Regions from separate parts of the Sinorhizobium sp. CB7 genome, predicted to be linked through region 2. Evidence: riboswitches for the same ligand, from Rfam matches in the RefSeq annotation. Region 2 holds a riboswitch; the other holds the start of a gene.
What was found. Region 2 has a riboswitch for S-adenosylmethionine ahead of metA (homoserine O-succinyltransferase). Riboswitches for the same ligand answer to the same signal wherever they lie in the genome.
Positions count from the first base shown of each region.

Region 1: another riboswitch for S-adenosylmethionine. It lies ahead of AAE029_RS15715 (O-succinylhomoserine sulfhydrylase); the one in region 2 lies ahead of metA (homoserine O-succinyltransferase).

Region 1 is NZ_JAULLL010000007.1:294,633-298,888, reverse strand. Features, by position in the region: gene AAE029_RS15725 (aldo/keto reductase) at 1-244, opposite strand, end outside; gene AAE029_RS15720 (2'-deoxycytidine 5'-triphosphate deaminase) at 461-1,555, opposite strand; SAM riboswitch at 1,630-1,708, shown strand; gene AAE029_RS15715 (O-succinylhomoserine sulfhydrylase) at 1,753-2,934, shown strand; gene AAE029_RS15710 (DegT/DnrJ/EryC1/StrS family aminotransferase) at 3,345-4,256, shown strand, end outside.
Region 2 is NZ_JAULLL010000012.1:164,367-168,622, forward strand. Features, by position in the region: gene AAE029_RS22890 (aldose epimerase family protein) at 1-964, opposite strand, end outside; gene metA (homoserine O-succinyltransferase) at 1,196-2,116, opposite strand; SAM riboswitch at 2,163-2,240, opposite strand; gene AAE029_RS22900 (ABC transporter ATP-binding protein/permease) at 2,391-4,199, shown strand; partial or broken gene AAE029_RS22905 (aldo/keto reductase) at 4,218-4,256, opposite strand, start outside.

The DNA of each region.
Region 1 (4,256 bases), on a different contig from region 2:
AATAGATACCGACCTTTGTCGTGACAGTCACTTCGGGATGGCGCGCCAGAACGGGCCTGAGGTCACGCTCCGCCATGCCGAAGCCGTAAGAGGGTGCGGTATCGAAGTGGGTAAATCCGTTGGCAACCGCAGCTTCCAGGAGCCTTTGACGCCTTGCAGACGTGCCCGCGCTGAAGAGGTTCGCGGTTCCGAAGACAAACCGCGAGGCAAATATGTCCGTTCCCGGAATGCATATTCTCTTCACTCGCTGCCCCCTGCCAATCAGGCATCTCCTCATGTCGGGAACGCTTCGCCCGCTGCTGCGCAGAGGCCAGTCACCTCGCACGCAGAGATACGCGCTACTATGAGGACGAGCGCGTGCCAATTCGTTCATTGGCCGATCGCGATGGGCCTTTTGGAGTAGATAAAGGTAAACAAATGGGCATGAGGCGCGTTGTAGCGCCTCCTTGGCCCGGTTTTGCTACAGGCGAAAATGCTTCGACAGCTTCAGGCCCTGCGCCTGATAATTCGAGCCGAGGCCGGAGCCGTACAAGCTCGCCGGCTGTTCCAGCATGTGCTCGTAGACGAGTCGACCAACGATCTGGCCATCCTCCAGAATGAAGGGAACTTCGTGGCTGCGCACTTCCAGGACGGCACGACTTCCGCGACCGCCGGCCGGCGCATGGCCGAAGCCGGGATCGAAGAAACCAGCATAGTGGACGCGGAATTCGCCAACCAGCGGATCGAAGGGCGTCATCTCGGCAGCGTAGAGCGGCGGCACGTGCACGGCCTCGCGCGAGACCAGGATGTAGAATTCGTCGGGGTCGAGGATCAACTCGGTGCGGCCACGGCTGTAGAGAGGTTCCCAGAAATCGAAGATGTCGTGCTCGGCTTTCTTGTCGACATCGACGACGGCGGTGTGATGCTTGCCGCGATAGCCGATCAGGCCACGTTCGTCGCCGGCAAGATCGATGGACAGCGCAATGCCGCCGCCGGTGACGTTTGGTTTGCTGCTTGCCACAAGCGTTTCGCGTTCGTGCAGGGCCAAGAGCTCCGGTTCGCTCAGGATTGCCTGGCCGACGCGGAAACGTATCTGCGACAGCCGCGAGCCGCGGCGCACCACGATCGGGAAAGTACGCGGGCTGATTTCAAGGTAGAGTGGGCCGGAATAGCCGGCCGGAATCTTGTCGAATTCCTGAGCACGGTCGGTGATAACGCGCGTAAAGATGTCGAGGCGGCCGGTCGAGCTTTTCGGATTGGCCGAGGCAGACATATCGGCCGGCAGGTCGAGATGCTCCATCAACGGCACGATATAGACGCATCCGGTTTCGAGCACCGCGCCTTCGGTGAGATCGACGACATGCAGCTTCAGGCGATCGAGCTTGTCGGCGACGAGATGCGCAGGGCCAGGCATGAAACTGGCCCTGACACGAAACGCATGCGCACCCAGCCTCAAATCGAGGCTTGCCGGCTGTATCTGATCGCGATCAAGCTCTTTCTCGCTCGTCAGCCGTCCCGTCTCAAAGAGCTCCGCAATGGCGCGGTCTGCCAAAATTCCTGTTTTGCGAGCCATCATGCCCCATCCATTTTCCGCCGCTGACAAAACCAGACGCAAGGAATTGACGCAAGCGGCCAAGGGCAGTATTTGCAATCTTATCCCGTGGTGATTTGGCCGGTCGGCTTGCAGCCACGTTAAAGAAGTGGCTAAAAGGACCGGGTTCGAGACCGGTCTGCTTTTGCGGCCGGTTTTTTTATTTTGAAGGTGGTGATGGCATGAGCAAGACCTGGCGCCCGGCAACCCAACTCGTTCATGGGGGAACGCTGCGCTCGCAATATGGCGAGACATCGGAGGCAATCTATCTGACACAGGGCTTCGTTTACGAAACCTCTGAGGCCGCCGAAGCCCGGTTCAAGGGCGAGACCGAAGGTTTCATCTATGCGCGCTATGGCAGCCCGACCAACGACATGTTCGAAAAGCGCATGTGCATGCTGGAAGGCGCTGAAGATGCCCGCGCGACGGCTTCGGGCATGGCTGCCGTCGCGGCCGCCATTCTCTGCCAGTTGAAGGCCGGCGACCACATCGTCGCGGCGCGCGCCCTCTTCGGCTCCTGCCGCTGGGTGGTCGAGACGCTGGCGCCGAAATATGGCATCGAATGTACTCTGATCGACGGGCGCTTCCTCGAAAACTGGGAAAAGGCGATCCGGCCGAATACCAAGGTCTTCTTCCTCGAAAGCCCGACCAATCCGACGCTGGAAGTGATCGATATCGCAGGTGTCGCCAAGCTTGCCAACCAGATCGATGCCAAGGTCGTCGTCGACAACGTGTTCGCGACGCCGCTCTTCCAGAAGCCGTTGGAACTCGGGGCTCATATCGTCGTCTATTCCGCAACGAAGCACATTGATGGCCAGGGCCGCTGCCTCGGCGGCGTGGTTCTGTCAGACAAGAAGTGGATCGACGAGAACCTGCACGATTATTTCCGCCATACCGGTCCGGCCATGTCTCCCTTCAATGCCTGGACGCTGTTGAAGGGCATCGAGACGCTGCCGCTGCGCGTCCGGCAACAGACGCAGAATGCGGCGAAGATCGCCGACTTTCTTGCCGAGCAGAACAAGGTGGCTCAGGTCATTTACCCGGGCCGGAAGGACCACCCGCAGGCCGATATTATCGCCAAGCAAATGACCGGCGGTTCGACACTCGTTGCTTTCGAGCTGAAGGGCGGCAAGGAGGCAGCCTTCGCGTTTCAGAACGCGCTCGAAATTGTCAAGATTTCGAACAACCTCGGCGACTCCAAGAGCCTGATCACGCATCCGGCTACGACGACGCACAAGAACCTGACCGACGAGGCGCGCGCGGAACTCGGCATTTCACCTGGTACGGTCCGCCTTTCCGCCGGCATCGAGGATACCGACGATCTGATCGAGGATTTTGCGCAGGCGCTGGCGAAAGTTTCGTGAGGCCGCATTAAATCTTTGAACTTTTCGCAGAGATTTTCGACCGCAACACGCCTTACGCAAAAATCTGCGGAACTTGAAGGAAGACCGCTTCGCCTCTCGTTGGCGAAGCGGGTCGCCGCTCGAGGCGAGTGGTAAGATTGCGCGCGATAACCGATAGTTAGTGGATCGCATGCGCCTCACCGGCAGGGCCTTCCGCACTCAGTCCGATTATCTGCCCGAACAGCGGGATTTTGTCGCGATTCCTCACATGATCAGTAACAACCTAAACAAATGGCTGATGCTTCGGCCAATTGTTCAGGTTGCGATTTGAGCGTGCGTCACTATCGTCACGGCATGTTCGATTGCCCTGCGATCATCAGATCACATCAAGCTTCACGAACATTCCCTATCGGAACAGCCCAGAGGCCGTGATGAAAGCCCCCAAGCAGGTTATCTATCCCATGCGGTATATCAGTCCGTTGCTGTCCGGCGGCGGCGATGCAGAGGAGCGATTTGAAGCAGGATTGCGATCCCTCCTTGGCGCAGACATCCCGATAATTCCTCTCGGGCGAGCCAGGGCAGGCCTATACCTGCTGGCAAAATATGCCCGACGAAGCGGTCGTGATCGCGTCATCATGATGCCCTATACGATCCCCGACGTGATCAACATGATACGCTTCGCGGGCTGCGAGCCGGTTTTCGTCGATACCTTGCCGAATTCGACGAACGTCGATCTGGATCACCTGAAAACCCTCATCGACAATAGAACTTGCTGTGTTCTGCTGACGCATTACCACGTGATCCAGGAACGGCTGGCCGATATTTGCGAACTCTGCCGGCAGCGCGACGTATTGTTGTTCGACGACTGCGCAATCAGTCTCGAAGGCGACTATCACGGCGCCCGAATGGGGACTATCACCGACGGCAGCGTCTTCAGCATGTCCGGTTTCAAGACGCTTAATTATGTCTGGGGTGGTGCAATCGCTACCATGCATGACGATATCGGCGAGATCATGCGACGGGAGGTCGCCGGTTTTCCACGCCTGAGCTCGCGGAAATACGGCCCGCACATGCTCCAGGTCTTCAAATATGACATGGCGACGCGCGATACCTTGTTCTCCTGGATCACGTTACCGGCCATGCTCCGACAAGCACAACGGACCAACGGCACCGATATTTTGACCTTCAATCGCAAGGAAACAATTGTTCTGGAGGACACGGTTCTCAGCCGACCGGCGCTGGGCGCACTCAAAGAACTGACACGCAAGATCGACAATGTCGCAGAAAAGCTTGCGCATAGGAGAACGATCGCCGCCATCTATGATCGCGAGCTTGCGGATTGG
Region 2 (4,256 bases):
CATTGGGGAAACCGTCATGGTTGATCGCATCGGGCCAGACCTGGGTTTCCAGGCAGAAGCCCGCGAAAGCTCCGTATTTGCGCCCGCCGTGACCAGGTACAGGCACATTCAGCTTGAAGCCGGTATAGAACTGTACGCCAGGCTCGGTGGTCCGGACCTCCAAGGAGACGCCGGAATTGAGGCTGCGGGCGATCGCAACCGAGCGCTTTGCGACTCGCTCGGTCGAAAAGCAAAAATTATGGTCGTACAGTACCTGCTCGCCGCCTTCGAAGCGCTTCATCGGCGCCATCTCGCGGAAATCAAACGATGTACCGGCAACCGATCGCACCTCACCGCTCGGAACCTGCTTCTCGTTGGTCGGAAGATAGTGGTCTGCGGCGATCATGATGTCGTGATCGAGCGCGTTCTCGCGCCCATCGAGATTGAAGTAGGCGTGCTGGCACACGTTCGCGAGCGTGGGTTGATCGGTGGTCGTCTCATAGATGACGGAAAGCACGCCGTTATCGTGCACTCGATAGGTTACCTGGACCGTGCAATTGCCCGGATATCCGGCACGGCCGTCCGGGTCGACGATTTTCAGCACCACGTAGTCGTCCGCATGCTCGACGATCGTCCAGTTGCGCTTGGCTATATTGTCGCTGCCGCCGTGAAGATGAGTGACACCTTTCTCGTTCAGTTCGAGCTGATAGTCCTTTCCGTCGAGTGTAAAGCGCCCGTCTCCGATGCGATTGGCACATCGGCCCGGCGTAGCGCCGAAATAAGAGGAATGGGATGGATAGCTCGCGAAATCGTCGAAGCCCAGCAGAAGCGGCGCATCATGGCCTTCCAGACGCAGGTCCTGAATGACCGCGCCCCAGCTCATGACCTTGGCGGTTAGCCCACCGCCTTTGATCTCGACACGATAGACAGGCTCACCCGCCGCCGTATGCCCGAATACTTCACGCTTCGAAGTGTCTTGCGCCATAGCCATCACCTGCTCACTGTTTGAATCCTGAGCGGGATGAGGAAAAGTGTATGCGGTTTTCCTCATCCCGCTCTAACCTATTAGTATAGATCACGATGATTTTGGGTTGATTCTACCCAAAATCATCGTGATCAAGGCGGACACTGCCCGCATTCGCCGAAAACCGCAATCGGCCAGCGATACAATGCCTTCCTGTCGATCAAGCCCCAGCACCGCGACACTATGATGACGTCAGACCTCCCCGATCTCCTCCAGATCATAGGGCGTCGTCTGGTAGATCTCATTGATCCAGTTGCCGAAGAGCAGATGCGCATGGCTGCGCCAACGGTTTTGCGGCGGCAGCGCCGGATCGTTATGCGGGAAATAATTCTGCGGCAGTTTTATCGGTATTCCGGCATTCACGTCGCGAAAATACTCGTCCGAAAGTGATGTGGAATCATATTCGACATGGTTGAACATGTAGAGACGATTGGATTTCTGCTCGTGCACCAGACATACGCCCATTTCGTTTGAATCCATCAGGATTTCCAGGCCCGGCACCCTTGCGATATCCGTGCGGCGAACTTCCGTCCAGCGTGACACCGGCACGGCAAAGTCATCCGAAAAGCCGTTGAGATAGACGGAGGAAGGCTTGAGGTTCTGATGTCGGTAGACGCCGAAAGCCTTTTCCTTCAGGTCGTATTTCGGCACGCTATGGAAATGATAGATCGCCGCCATGGCGCCCCAGCAGACATTCATCGTCGAATGGACGTTCGTTGCCGTCCAATCGAATATCTGCTGCAACTCATCCCAATAGGTCACCTCCTCGTACGCAAGCTTTTCGACAGGCGCACCGGTAATGATGAAGCCGTCGAACTTGCGCTGCTTCACCTCTTCCCAGGTCTGATAGAAGGAGAGGAGGTGTTCTTCGGAGGTGTTCTTGGCCTTATGGCCGCCGATGCGGATAAGCGATAGCTCGACCTGCAGCGGCGAGGCGCCAACCAGGCGCGCCATCTGCACTTCCGTCTTGATCTTGTTCGGCATGAGGTTGAGAAGCCCGATCTGCAGTGGACGAATGTCCTGGCGGATTGCCACGGTTTCGGTCATGACCCGCACACCTTCGTTGACGAGCGTCTCGAAGGCGGGCAGCGTGTCGGGGATCCTGATGGGCATGATATTCACTCGATCAAAACAAAAAAACCGGCGGCGAAAAATCGCTACCGGTCCGCACGCGGCCCTTTAGCGACTTTTTTAACGTGGCTGCAAGCCGGCCGGCCAAATCACCACGGAAAGCACTAAATAGCGCTGGTTATTGATCGAATCAACGTCGGATTCGCAAATCGCGGCCATAAAAAGGCTATCACGCTTTTATGACTGGCTGAATCTGCCGATGGACAAGCTGGATCACCATGTTATCAGAGGCTATTGATGGCATAGGAAGGTGTTGATGGCAGATGACTTGCAGGCAAAGCCGGCCATCCAACAGGATCGCGTCGGATATGATCTAAGCCTGGGCTACCGCCTCAGGATGATGTTCAGTGCATTCTGGGGCTCGGATGTACGAAGCAAGGTCGTCGTACTCGCAATTACATTGCTCTTCGTTATTCTGGCGACGGCCTATGCGCAGGTTGTCCTGAACCAGTGGAATGCCCCTTTCTACGATTCACTGGAGAGACGAGATCTCGCCGAGTTCTTCTACCAGCTTAAGATCTTCGGGATCATTGCCGGGGCGCTGCTCCTGCTGAACGTCGTTCAGGCGTGGTTGAATCAGATGGCAGCGCTCTACATGCGCGAGGGACTGACCAGAGATCTTGTCGATCAATGGCTGAAGCACAGGCGCGCGCTCAGGCTTGCTTCGTCAGGACTCATCGGTGTCAATCCGGACCAGCGGCTGCATGAGGATGCCCGCAATCTTGCTGAAAGCACCACTGGGCTTGTCCTCGGCCTGTTGCAGGCGACGATCCTGCTCGTCAGCTTCATTGGCGTGCTCTGGGAACTCTCGAGCGGGTTTGTGTTTGAATTCAGCGGAAGGAGCTTCTCCATTCCCGGCTATATGGTGTGGGCTGCCATACTCTATGCCGGCTCCGCCTCTGTGTTGAGCCAGGTCGTCGGACAGAAGCTGGTGAAACTGAATGCCGACCGCTTTTCAAAGGAAGCGGAACTTCGCTTTTCCCTCATGCACGCCAATGAAAACATGGCGTCCATTACCGTCGCACGAGGGGAGGAGAACGAACGGCGGCATATCAACACGGACATCAGCTCGGTCCTTGCCGTCATTCGCCGTTTGGCGATAGCCAATACCAATCTTACCTGGGTCTCCGCCGGATACGGCTGGCTGGTATTGATCGTTCCTATCCTGGTCGCCGCTCCCGCCTATTTTTCAGGCGGTCTGACCTTCGGCGAACTGATGATGTCGGTCGGTGCCTTCAACCAGGTGAATACGGCGCTGCGCTGGTACGTCGCCAATTTTGGTCCCATCGCGGAATGGAAGGCGACCCTCCAGCGCGTCACGGATTTCCGCCAGGCGCTGCTGGAGATGGAAGACGAGATTAGCTCCACGGACACGATTTCCTACGAAGAAACGCCTGACGACACGCTGACCCTGAAGGATGTCATGATTTCGGTGAAGCCCGGCGAAGTTCTGTCCGAAGGCGGGTTCCGGCTGCGCGAAACCAATGTCACGATCCGTGCCGGCGATCGCGTGATGATCAACGGGGATCACGGCGTGAATCGGAAGCTGCTCTTCCAGGCGCTTGCCGGTCTCTGGCCCTGCGGCGGCGGCACGATCGGTCTGCCGGAGGAGGATGGTATGCACTTCATGGCGCAGCTCCCCTACGTGCCAGGCGGTACGCTGCGCCAGGCGCTCGCGTTTCCGGAAGATGCCAGCGCCTATAGCGACGCAGACACGGAAACGGCCCTGGAAAAGGTCGGCCTTGGTCGTCTGAAGGAGAAACTCGATACACGGACAAGATGGGACAGGATTCTCGATGGCGATGAACAGAAAGCCGTCGCCTTTGCCCATCTGCTGCTCGCCAAACCGCGCTGGATCGTCTTCGACGAGGTGCTCGAAGGCCTGGAGCCGGAATCCCAGAGGACACTGGCGGAAGTCCTGACTGACCTGCCGGATGCAGCGATGATCTATATCGGGCGCTCCGAGGTCTATCTCGAAATTCTGGCGCCGCGCGTACTGCATTTGGAGCCACTGCCGCTGGCAACTGAAAAAACCGAAAAAAGGAAGACGAGCGGCATCGCATGATGCCGCTCCGTCGGCCGCTCAATTTTTTCCTGTGTCTTCCCAAACAGGCGCAAGTCC